Regions from separate parts of the Peribacillus sp. YIM B13482 genome, predicted to be linked through region 2. Evidence: riboswitches for the same ligand, from Rfam matches in the RefSeq annotation. Region 2 holds a riboswitch; each other region holds the start of a gene.

Region 1 (4,259 bases), on a different contig from region 2:
CTATATCTTTCCCTTTTTTGATCCCCTTATGGTTTTCCATGACATATTGGCAAGATGTACGGATTAAATCCGCATCTTCTGCTGAAAATTTCAAATTAATGAATGAGGCACCATGTATTTCTTCTTTTTGAAAGCCTGTTACCGTTTCAAACCTTGGATTTACGGTCGTGATCAATCCGTTTAAATCAAGCATCAGCATCGGATAAGGATTGTGTTCAAACAATGATTTATAGCGTTGTTCACTATCGAATAATTGTTTCTCCGCGACAACCCTTTCAGAAATATCCCTGCCAATGACGACTAAGCCTTTTCGTGAACCATCCTCATTGAACAGAGGAACTTTGATTGTATCAAAGGTCTTGTGATTGCCGTCGGGAAGAGGGATGATTTCCTCACATCTTGTGATTTCCCCTTTTACCCACGTTTCTTCATCGGAACCTTCACAGTATATCAACGCCTCTTTATAAAATTCGGAGTATTCTGCGAGTTCTCTGTCTTTTTTTCCTTTATAGTCTACATGCTCCAATTGAAATAATTGCAGCCCGAAGGCATTGGATTCAAGCCATCGGCCATCACCATCCTTGAAGTTAACGAAATCCACCATTGAATTGATGAGGGTACGCCGACGTTGTTCCGCTTCTTTTAATTGTTTGAATTCTTCCCTTTTAGCTAAGTAAAGGTATAAGATCAAGCCTATAGATAAAAGGAAAAAAATGCCTTCCGCTCTTTGAAGTTGAATGAAGAACTCTTTGTTATGGATATTTGTAGTTAAAAAATAGTCGAACACGACTAGTGTAAGAATCCCGGATAGGATATAAATTGCTAAAATGGAGCGTTTGGACATGGAGATTCTCCCTGATTTTAAGACATTTCAAAGGTAAAATTACATACACATTTTAACAAACTATCGAAAAAAAATATATGCAGAATCCTAAATAAAAAAACAGGGGCCAATGCGGTCACCTGTTTTTTCTGAATAAGGATAGTTTCTTTTTCTTTTTTGCACGCTTATAGATAATGAAAAATAGTAAGAAAAGGAGTGCAAGTGCAGCTAGCGTATATTGGTTCATTTCAACGGATAGGAATCCATATGGGATTAGAGATAGGAAGAAAAAGTATATAAGGTTGCCTAGTGCCGTCGCAAATAAAAAATCCTTGAAAGTGACGGTGCTGACTCCAGCTGCCAAGTTAATTAAACTTGTTGGGATAAGCGGGAAAATCCTGCCGGTAAAAACGTACATGAAACCATGCTCTACAACAGTTTCTTGCCACTTTTTGCCCATCTTCTTTAAAAGAAGTTCCTGAAACCAGTTTCTTGCTGCATAAAAAATAAACCCTGACGCAACAACACTTGTAAACCAACTCCATAGGTAGCCATATATGAATCCGAATATCGTGACATTGATAGTCAGGAGCAATATTAAGGGGATGATTGTAAATGAATTTTGGACAAACATCAATACGAATGTCACAATAAATGTAAGCAATAAGTTTTCCATCAATATGCCAATAACTGAATCCAAGTCACTTTTCCAAATCAAAGTAAATAATTCTGCATTTAAAAAAATAAATAATACCATTACCAATAGACCGGTTAAAGTCAGGACTTTTTTCAAAGGGTCACCACCATTCTGACTAATAGTTTATCATTTTCAAGTTCATTGGTGAAAAAAGAGCTGTCGCATGATGCAGACAGCTCTGTTTACATTATAGTGGGTTAACGACGCGAAGATTCCTTTATAGCCACTTTTCAAACTGAATTCTTTTGTTCATTCCATAAATAATTGGCGCACCAATCAAGAGGACAACGAACTCACCAACAGCCGTGGTCATCCAACTTAACCAGAATGGTAAGCCAAAGGCAAGGTTCAGTTCAATTGCAATTAAGAACATTGTGAATGTGAAAAAGATAATCGTGGCGATCATTCGTCCTTTAATGCTTTTTATGGACCGAGATACAAAAATGACAAGCAATAAGGCGAGTACGGATTGCCCTACCCCGAAAATCAAATCAAATGGCACCATCGGCGAAAAAAGCAGATTAGATATGAAGACGCCGCCCACGATACCGTAGATATACTTTTTATTGAATACAATCAGATGATTCAACATTTCCGGTACACGAAATTGGAACATCTCAAAAGCAATTGGTTTAAACACCAATGAGACCGCCACATACAAGGGAGCCAATAACCCGTTTATCACGAGTGTACGAACATTCATTTTACTCTCTCCCTAGTTTTTTATCGTGGGATGGTTACGAACCACGTTAAGGCTTTTGCCCGAAGATTAATAGTATCTCATGTAAGCTTGTTTGGTCAATTTGTAAAGAATGGTTGTATTTATAAGGCAGGGGAAGTCCAAAAGGGTTTTGATTTATTGTAATGAAGGATGATATTATTTTTGTATGAACTTCAAAGGAGTGAAAATTATATGTGTATCGAGAGTGTCAAAAGCCATTTTAAACAATGGGACCGGGAAGGCGATGTAATGGAGTTCGAAACATCGAGTGCTACGGTGATTGAGGCAGCAGTTACCATCGGCGTTATCCCAGCACGGATCGCTAAGACTCTTTCCTTTAGGGGGGAAGGTGAACATGCTATTTTGGTTGTAGCGGCAGGGGACGCAAAAGTGGATAATAAGAAATTTCGTCAGGTGTTCGGATTCAAAGCACGAATGTTATCACCTGAGGAAGTGCTCGAACAAACGGGCCATGCCATCGGAGGAGTTTGCCCATTTGGACTTGCAAACGATCTAGATGTTTTTCTTGATGTATCAATGAAGCGCTTTGAGTCATTGTTCCCGGCATGCGGCAGTACGAACTCTGCAATAGAACTTACACTCGCAGAATTATTTGAATATTCAGGAGCAAAGGGTTGGGTGGATGTTTGTAAGGCTTGGGAAGGAGAGGGGAATGAGGAAACGGCGGTAGGCAATGCTGTTGATGGCATTTGATTTATGGTGCCAAAAAGATCCAGATGAATGGGATTGAGTCCACTTAGTGGACTTTATTTATTGATGACATGGACATTTTATTATTCAGTTAGCGGTTAAAGCCTTATAAACTTGTTCGAATGCGATTGCTCCAAAACTTTGAAGAGGCAATCGCTCTTAAAGCGGTTCGTGATTGGTAAAACGTGCAGAAAGTTCATAAGCGGAGGATGAAAGATGTTAATTGGAAGCCATGGAAAAAGCAATAGCAGCTATCTTAGTCTTAAAACTCTTTATGAAGAAAATATTACGGTAAAGAGCATAGCCCAGGAGCTTGAGTTTTGCCATAAAAACGATCTGGCGCTGGATATCCAGAAAGCTCTGGAAAAAAAGAATTTTGATATATTGGCAGTGCAAGATCAAGGAGAAATCATCGGATATATAGATAGGGAAGAACTAGGTGAAGGGAGCGTTTCGGAATATTTAAGAAATTTTTCACCAAGGGAAATGGTTTCGGATTCAACCCCTTTGATCCAGCTTCTCCATATTTTTAAGAATAAAACAAGGGTGTTCGTATTGGAGAATAATTCAATTAAAAAGTTGATCACCCATGCCGACCTTCAAAAGCCTCCAATCAGGATGCTCATATTCGGATATATTACCTTATTGGAAATGAGGATGAGCGATATCATCATGGATAGATTTGGCGATGGCACCTGGCATCCAATGATCAGCGAAGACCGTTTAGAAAAAGCAACCGAATTATATAGGAGGAGAATCGATAAAAATGAAGATATCAATTTAATAGAGTGCCTGCAAATCAGTGATAAATTCGACATCATACATAAGGATAAACAACTGAGGTGTTTCTTCCAAATCCCTTCAAAAAGTAAAGGGAAAAAGGATGCAAATGCCATCCGGAAATTACGTGATAAGATTTCCCATGCTAATGAACTGGGTCTGGACATGTCGTGGATGGAAATCATTGAGGTTGTCGAGTCCTGTGGCCAACTGCTCGAAATCTCTGAATCCTATCAGTATGAAAAATAAGGATCCGGCTATTAGCTGGTTCTTTTTTATCGTTTAGATCCAGACAGAAAAAAACTGCCCATATCAGGCAGTTTCCCCGTAAACTCAAAACTCCGGTAGTTGATCCAGGTTATTTTCTTTTATCCCATCGGGCTCACTCCGCAATATGTCACGGCCATATTTATGAAAGACGTCAACATTGGCCAGGTTGCCTGCTTTGGCTTCCGAAAGGGCAGTGGGGTAGTCGAGCTCGCGGCCGGAGTCCGTCTTGATGGCGATAATATTGTCCTCTTCATTTT
Region 2 (4,259 bases):
AATATATTATAGTTTGGTGAAAACGGATTTTTCCGTTTTAAATCATTTAATCGATGATATCACCATGTCGGAAAATGACCCTTCTCAAAAAATCGAAAAGATTTTATTATGCTTCATTGAGTTTGGTTTAACACAACAGAATCATTATTCCATCATGTTTTTATCCAAGGAAAAAGAAATTCAGCAGTTACTTCAATTCGATTCTAATAAAACCTATGAAAAGCTAATCCAATCCTTGACAGAATTAACCGACAACAAACTGAATCCTGCATCCATATGGTCCATTTTCCTTTCCCTTCACGGATTCATAACTTTTTATATCAATTCTGAACTATCCTATCCAGATGTAAAAGGTTTAGCTTATTTTCACGTGAAAAATATCATCAAGAACATTGTTTGATTTTTCACTAAAATTATTGACCAATGGTTAATTAAATTTTGGGAGGTTGGAAAATGGTAAAGAAATTCCTTCATATCGAAGGACTCATGGTCCTTTTAGCGATGATTTACATCTATTCGTTATATGAATTCAGCTGGTGGATTTTCCTTTTATTTATTTTATCGCCTGATGTTTCCATGTTGGCCTATCTAATTGATGATCGAGTTGGAGCAAAGGTTTATAACCTATTTCACACTTATACCCTGTCCATTTTCATGATTTTGCTAGCCATTTTTCTAAAGTCTGATGCGCTTATGATGATCGGGTCAATTTGGACCGCACATATTGGAATGGATCGGTTATTTGGGTATGGCCTTAAATACACATCATCCTTCAAAGCTACACACCTTCAAAAGGTATAGGTAGCTTTCCATATGTAAAAGGCAGTGTGATTACGCATCACACCGCCTTCTGTCTCTGATCTTTACACGCCTCGCTTGTTGCCCCATATATAAGTATGAAGCTGTGGCAGCACTTTCACATCATTCAATTCATCATCGGCTATCACTTTATCAATTAGCTCCTCGTATTTTCTCAAAAGCCCGCTGATCAATTGACGATCATCCGCCGTACTGCTGTCGTCATTGCCGACCTGCAGATAAAAAGGAATATCGGGGTAGCGGCCATGTACATTTTTAGCATATTGATAATCCTCTTCGTTAAAGACGACTACCTTCAATGAGACATGGTTTTCAGGGTTTCGATTGGCAAGGTTCGATATGATTTGGTCGAGCACCGTAAAGTCCGTGTTCATTTTTGAACTCGGCGGCTTAGGAGAAATAGTCAATTCATCAATATCGAGAAACCAATCCTGCCATCTGCTCCCTTGTGTTTCGACACCTATTTTCATTTTATTTTCATGTAGGATCGCTACCAGGCTGTTTAAGTTTTTCAGCAGTGCCGGGTTTCCGCCTGATATCGTCACGAAGGAAAAACCGGCACCCCCAATCCGCTTCAGCTCATCCCATATTTCCTCGGCAGTCATTTGGACGGTATCTTCCTTACCGGTGCCATCCCAAGTAAATGCGGAATCACACCAGGCACATGAATAATCGCAGCCAGCCGTCCGAACGAACATGGTTTTTTGGCCAATGACCATTCCCTCACCTTGGATGGTCGGTCCGAAGATTTCCATAACCGGGAGTTTACTCACTTTCCATCCACTCCCGTCTGGCTTCGGCATAGCTTGTCGGCGTTTCGTATAGTCGAACGAATTCGACCCTAGCACCCTCATATTCCTTTAATGAAAGGGCTTCGGCCATTTTTTCATAAATCCAGACAACCATATTTTCAGCCGTAGTGTTCATGAGCGGCAAGGTTTCATTCAAATAACGATGATCAAGGTGGATTTCAATTTCATTTTTCCATATATCCTTGATGTCCCCGAAATCTATCATCAAACCGCGTGAATCCGTGTACCCGCTCAATCCGAAAATGACCTTATACGTATGGCCATGCAAGTTCTTGCATTTTCCTTCATAGTCATGTAGATGGTGTGCTGCGTCAAAGGTAAATTCCTTACTGACCATGACCCTTTTAGTTGTATATTTCAATTGGCTGCGCTGAATATCTTGATCTATTTTTTGGAGTTTATCTACTATAGTAAAACCGTACATCACGAAAGCACCTTCCGTCTGCTTACATAGTCATCCAATCCTTTTTTCCGCAACTTACATGCCGGACAATCTCCACAGCCGTCTGATATGATTCCGTTATAGCAAGTCAGGGTCTTTTCGCGGACAAAGTCGAACGCGCCAAGCTGATCGGCAAGCTCCCATGTTTCCTCTTTATTAAGCCACATAAGCGGCGTATCAATCACGAATGACTGGTCCATCGACAAGTTCAAGGTCACATTCAACGATTTAATGAATACATCCCGGCAGTCCGGATATCCGCTGAAATCCGTTTCACAGACACCGGTGACAATATGTTTAGCGCCAATCTGACTGGCCAACACTCCGGCAAACGATAGGAACAGTAAATTCCGCCCTGGTACGAACGTCGACGGCAATTCCCCGTCTTCCCCGTCCTCCACTGCAATGTCACTTCTCGTCAAAGCATTCGGTGCCAGTTGGTTCAGCAGCGACATATCAAGGATATGATGGTTCACGCCCAATTCCTTGGCAATCTCTTGAGCGCATTCGATTTCCAAGCTGTGCCGCTGATTATAATCAAACGTCACCGCTTCCACTTCCTCATATCTCTCCATCGCCCAGAACAGGCACGTCGTACTGTCCTGACCTCCGCTAAACACAACCACTGCCTTTTCTTTCTTCTTCATTTCTATAAAACTCCTTTTTACGGAAAAAAACAGCACCCTAAGAAAAGAGCACTGTTTCTCCTTAGTTTTTTTGAGAGGGTAGCTAGAACCTCTTCCGCCATAATGCGGAATATTATATTTTTCCAAGTCAATAGTAACTTGAAAACGAGAAGAAATCAAGATGTTTGGATTATGGAAAATCACACCTAACGGAAAACTTGGTTATCTTCTCATCTGCTTAAATAACCCATTATTTATCCGATAAAAAAGAGTGAATAAAATATCGATAAAGGGGTTCATTAATTTGAAAAGTATTAAAGGAAAGATATTGGCAGCATTTTCACTCATCATATCTTTGTGTATCATCTTAGGAGCATTTAATATTTATAGCAGCAATAAGTCACTTGTACATTCCAAAGATATTATTAGCCAAAAATTGCCGATTCTAATTGATGAAGAACAACTACTCAATAATGTTGCACAAAGAAGCGCACTCGCAAGAGGCTATATTCTATTTGGCGACGAAAGTAATAAAGAGAAGTTCTTAAAATATACCGAAGAAAGCAAAGTCATTCAGGAGGATCTTTTAGCCTTAAGTGATTCTGAAAAAACGAAGGAATTGATTGAGAAAAGCGTGGATTGGAGAACGATTATTATAGACCGCGTATTTACACAATATGATCAAGGAAATGAAGAACGTGCTATAGAAATACTAAAGGATGAAGTTGCACCAATAAGCAATGAATTGATGGATGGGTTTAGAGAGCTGGCTTCCGAACGCGAAAAAACGATTGTCTCTTCAGGTGAAACCGTCATCGCAAGCGGGAAATCGGTTAAGACTACAAGTATCATCATATCCATTGCGGCAGTCCTTATCGGCCTTGTGCTTGCACTTGTGACTGCAAACCTCATTACCACCCCCCTCCTTAAAGTCAGGGACAGGATGAAAATGGTTGCTGACGGAAAACTGAATCATGAGCCCCTGGAGCAAAAGTCAAATGATGAAATGGGTGAATTAACGGTATCCGCCAACCAAATGCAGAAAAACCTTCGTGATACGATTGAAAAAATGCTGGTTGTATCCGAATCCGTTTCCAACCAAAGCGAGGATCTGACTCAATCAGCAAATGAAGTGCAACAGGGCAGCAAACAGATTGCGACTACCATGTACGAACTTTCGGAAGGCTCGGACTCACAAGCCAACCGGGCAGCTGAAATGGTCCGCATGATGGATGATTTCACCGGCAAGATCGAGCAGGCCCATCTTGAAGGAATGGAGGTATCTCAAAGTCCGACCGAGATCCTATCCTTGACCAAGGAGGGCACCACTTTAATGCGCAGTTCGGTCCAACAAATGCAAATGATTGACGGAATTGTCAAAAATGCCGTCGGGCAAGTGAAAAGGCTCGATTCTCAATCACAGGAAATCTCACAGCTTGTGCAGGTCATCAAAGATATATCCAATCAAACCAACCTATTGGCGCTGAATGCAGCCATAGAAGCTGCACGCGCTGGTGAACATGGCAAGGGCTTCGCCGTCGTCGCAGCTAAAGTGCGGAA
Region 3 (4,259 bases), on a different contig from region 2:
ATCATGAAATACCGAGAAACCGGCATAAGAAAGCTCCCGCATTTCACGATAGGTTAATTCCCTGATTCCCTTCGGATTGGAAACCACATTTGGATTCACCGCATAAACGGCATCCACGTCCGTAAAGTTCTCATACAAATCGGCTTTGACCCCATTCGCAAGAATCGAACCCGTAATATCGGAACCGCTTCTTGAGAATGTTAAAACCTCACCATCTAACGTGTATCCGAAGAACCCTGGGAATACTACGATTCCTGGCTCATCACGTAGAGCATATAACCGATCATACGATTCTGGCATCACCTGGGTAAATCCATCTTCATCCGTTACGATCAAGCCAGCCTTCTTTGGATTTATATACTGAGCCTCTACACCACGGCTTTGAAAATAACCTGCAACCAGCTTCGCATTATTATCCTCGCCACTGGCCATTAAAGCATCCAAATAGCGCTTCGGGTTAGATTGGTCTCCATGCAACAGTGCTTTTAGATTTCCATGAATCCCAGTGATGACCTCCTCGGATATATCCAGCTCTTCAGCAATGCTCGCATAGCGGGATACCACATCTTCTATCAAATGCTCTCCGTTATCCCCGCGCAGCTGCTGTTCCGCAGCCTCAATCAATAGATCCGTCACCTTTATATCATTTGAATTGCGTTTCCCTGGAGCCGAAACGACAACAATCTTCCTCTCTGGATCAGCAACTACAATTTCGAATACCTTTTTCAACTGTTCTCCTGACGCAAGTGAACTTCCGCCAAACTTTGCAACTTTCATCACGACATCCCCTATTTTTGAAAATATTCTGTCAAAATTAACTCTTCCTATTATTACGTTTTTTCACGAAACAATCAAGTGGTAATTCCGTTTCAGGAGGACATTTGTGTTTTTAAAAAATACAAAATAGTGAGTTTACTGAATGAGAATAACAAAAACCCAAAAAAAGACAACGGCATAAGCCAGTTGTCTTTTTCTAATCATTAGCGATTATCCACCGTTTCCGGGTATAAGTCATGATTCATCAAGCGGTAATCCGCCATTTCCTCATACTTCGTACCTGGTTTACCATAATTTGTGTAAGGATCGATGGAAATTCCGCCCCTAGGTGTAAACTTGCCCCAGACTTCAATATATTTGGGATCCATTAACTCGATTAAATCATTCATGATGATGTTCATGCAGTCTTCATGGAAATCACCATGATTACGGAAGCTGAATAAATAAAGTTTCAATGACTTGCTTTCCACCATCTTCACACTTGGAATATAGCTGATGTAAATGGTCGCAAAGTCCGGCTGGCCCGTTATTGGACATAAGCTAGTGAATTCCGGGCAATTGAATTTGACGAAATAATCCCGGTTCGGATGCTTGTTATCGAATGATTCCAGAATTTCAGGCGCATAGTCAAATGTATATTTTGTCCCTTGATTCCCAAGCAGTGTGATATCTTTTTTTAATTCTTCTTCTTTTCTTCCAGACATAAAAAGTCCTCCTCATCCACGTTTGTCAGGGGAGATTCATAAAATGGGCCTCTATATAACAAAAACCATATCTCCTCAAAGATATGGTTGATTCGCAAAAAAAATCAAAGCCATAGTTTTTTTAAGAGGGTGAAGCTATGAACCTCTCCCGTTTATCGGGAAATATTTTAAAATTGTCATAGTAAATATAGAAAAAAATATTTAATCTGTCAATCTACTTTTTATTTTAGTTTGATTCCTACACGTATTCGGCTTAAAATGTAGAAGAAGTTTATCCTACATGAAGGAAGAGATTAAAGCAATGTGGATTTTTGCGGCTCTTATCACCAGTTTATGTTTCGGAATCAATAACAGCATTTTTAAATGGAGTAGCGGAAAGGGTTACTCAAAGGTACATATCCAATTTTTCTTTTATTTTACCGCCTTCATCATGGCACTTTTATATAGCGGATTTGTAGATGGTTTGACTACTAACTGGCTATCCATCTTGCTTGGTGGAGCCATTGGTGTACTGAACGCTAACGGTAATATCCAGATGGCAAGCGCCTTTGAAAAAGGGCCGGCAAGTTTGACATCACCACTGATCGCAGCAAATGCAATATTTCCCATCCTCTGTGCTGCATTAATTTTTCATGAGCATATTTCTTCGCTGCAGTGGAGCGGAATTGTCTGCATGCTGCTCGCTACCCTTGTCATTCAGTATACACCTAATGCTAAGGGCAATCATCAATATTTACCTTGGATGATGCACACATTATTTGCGATTTTCTCATTTGGTGTGCTAGGTATCTTAATGACGACATCAACCCGTCTTCATTTAAACTCCCTTGATATCCTAGTATCAATGTATGGTGGCGGAACACTTTATCTCATTTCGGCATTAGCCATCAAGAATGAGAAGATTAAGTTAATGGAAGTGAAAATTGGATCACTCGTAGGATTATTAAGCATCATAGCCTATGGATGTTATTTCTTTGCATTAAATACTGGAATCGCCAGCATCATCTTCCCTGTCGTCAGCCTGAACTGTTTAGTTGTCGTATTCGCTGGTTGTTATTTATTCAAAGAAAAACTTAAATCCTATCAAATTGCCGGCGTACTTGCAGCATTAATCGGAATTATCTTAACTAAAATATGAATAGTTAATTTTACAAAAACAACCTGGCTGTTATACGCACACAAGCCAGGTCGTCTTTATATAGCCGCAAAAAAGGGTATGGTCTGACCCCAATACACAAGCCTTGTACACATAAAAATAAATCAGGAAATGGAGTCTGTCAAAAAAAAGTGTTGACATCCCCTTCTAAATATCAGATAATTTTGAATATTAGTTCTCCACACTTTGCTACTTCGCAATGTTTGAAAAGTCTTCCCCTACGGGTATAAAAGAAGTAGGTACAACCACCTCATTACTGAACCAAGAAAGGAAAGATGTATAATGGTAAAAGTTACAGTAACAGTTGATTTCCAAGGAAAATCTTATCAAACTAACGTCCTTACTAAACCAGGTACTAATCAAGAAGAAATATTACAACAAGCCCTTAATCAAGTGGAAAAACAATGGAAAGCTTAAAAAAGCAGGCATCGCTTTAGATACCTGCTTTTTTTATTACCCTTTTAGACATAATCATCAAAATTACTTTTCGCATTTAAATCCAGATTTATTGTATTTCATTTATAGTATTCTAATGAATTTTGTTCTATTCAAAGAACTCCTCGATAACGATTTTCCCCTAAATCCACTTTTAATAGCTTTTTTCATATGATACCAATTTAAATGCGTCAGTTTGTGAACATTAAACTCTCAATCTGAATCAGAAAAAAAGAGCGACTTTGTTTATGTTCCTTTTAAACTACATCCCTTATTAATGGCATTGAACGTTCTTGAAGGCTATTGGAGAGCAGACTATACGCAACTACTTTCTTCTTGTACTGTTTAACTACATCCACGTGGTCGTTGTAAATGTACAAAAATAACCTAACATCCTTCTTGCCTTTTTTAGTATCAATGACTAATGGAGCCCCACTGTTCTCTGGATGTAAAAATAATTGTTCGTTACCCGGAAATATATGATTCTTTTTCAAAAATTTAGCTTTGTTGAAATAATTAATAACTTGAGTTTTTTCTTCACCTTCCAACCGTTTTCCGTCAAAGGTTACGGTGGCATTCGCATCACTAAGTTCTGAATGCATTTCAAATTTGCTGAGAATCCAATTCACTGCATCTGTTGGAAGACAGGTAACTAATAATTTAATCAAACTTATGATAATTGTCAAAATCAAAACCGGCAATGTCATATTCATCATCTCCGCTAAGGCATAGTTAACTACTATATCACTTATTATATCAAAAGAGCGGAAAGCTTTTCTTAGGAAATGTGTCCGTTCTATTAACGTTTAACTATTGGTGAATATAAAAACTTTATACTAACTTAATCATCTTGATCATCTAATTTCAAAAATGGATCTTTTTGTTTACGCTAAAATTATTTTTTATAGATATATCCAATATCACGTTTGAATTTGAGTCTCATTTTCAATATATCTAAATGCAAAAAGTCCACCGTACCCCATTATAATACAGGATACACAATAAATTAAGGAGATACTTAATTATTTTCCATCACAGTATTTGCCTCTCCTAACCCCTCTTCTTTCTTATCAATACAAACTTCTATAATGCAGTGAATTGAATGTATGTAATTTTACGCTCACCATAATTTGAATACAAAAAAACTGGGCGTCATCAAGACGCCCAGTTTTGCAGGAATGGATTAT

The links. Region 2 has a riboswitch for preQ1 ahead of queC (7-cyano-7-deazaguanine synthase QueC). Riboswitches for the same ligand answer to the same signal wherever they lie in the genome.
Region 1: another riboswitch for preQ1. It lies ahead of ACFX4L_RS15330 (QueT transporter family protein); the one in region 2 lies ahead of queC (7-cyano-7-deazaguanine synthase QueC).
Region 3: another riboswitch for preQ1. It lies ahead of queF (preQ(1) synthase); the one in region 2 lies ahead of queC (7-cyano-7-deazaguanine synthase QueC).

Annotation. Positions count from the first base shown of each region.
Region 1 covers NZ_JBHZPF010000031.1:1,491-5,749, reverse strand. The annotation lists gene ACFX4L_RS15340 (PAS domain S-box protein) at 1-844, opposite strand, end outside; gene ACFX4L_RS15335 (TVP38/TMEM64 family protein) at 960-1,616, opposite strand; gene ACFX4L_RS15330 (QueT transporter family protein) at 1,738-2,223, opposite strand; PreQ1 riboswitch class I at 2,230-2,274, opposite strand; gene ACFX4L_RS15325 (YbaK/EbsC family protein) at 2,434-2,955, shown strand; gene ACFX4L_RS15320 (hypothetical protein) at 3,169-3,981, shown strand; gene ACFX4L_RS15315 (DUF3892 domain-containing protein) at 4,066-4,259, opposite strand, start outside.
Region 2 covers NZ_JBHZPF010000014.1:4,976-9,234, forward strand. The annotation lists gene ACFX4L_RS09345 (TetR/AcrR family transcriptional regulator) at 1-400, shown strand, start outside; gene ACFX4L_RS09350 (DUF4260 domain-containing protein) at 454-801, shown strand; gene queE (7-carboxy-7-deazaguanine synthase QueE) at 864-1,592, opposite strand; gene queD (6-carboxytetrahydropterin synthase QueD) at 1,585-2,055, opposite strand; gene queC (7-cyano-7-deazaguanine synthase QueC) at 2,055-2,720, opposite strand; PreQ1 riboswitch class I at 2,776-2,818, opposite strand; gene ACFX4L_RS09370 (methyl-accepting chemotaxis protein) at 3,004-4,259, shown strand, end outside.
Region 3 covers NZ_JBHZPF010000011.1:52,183-56,441, reverse strand. The annotation lists gene ACFX4L_RS08155 (aspartate kinase) at 1-777, opposite strand, end outside; gene queF (preQ(1) synthase) at 981-1,481, opposite strand; PreQ1 riboswitch class I at 1,588-1,633, opposite strand; gene ACFX4L_RS08145 (DMT family transporter) at 1,762-2,619, shown strand; gene ACFX4L_RS08140 (BA3454 family stress response protein) at 2,920-3,054, shown strand; gene ACFX4L_RS08135 (YfmQ family protein) at 3,330-3,779, opposite strand; gene qoxD (cytochrome aa3 quinol oxidase subunit IV) at 4,256-4,259, opposite strand, start outside.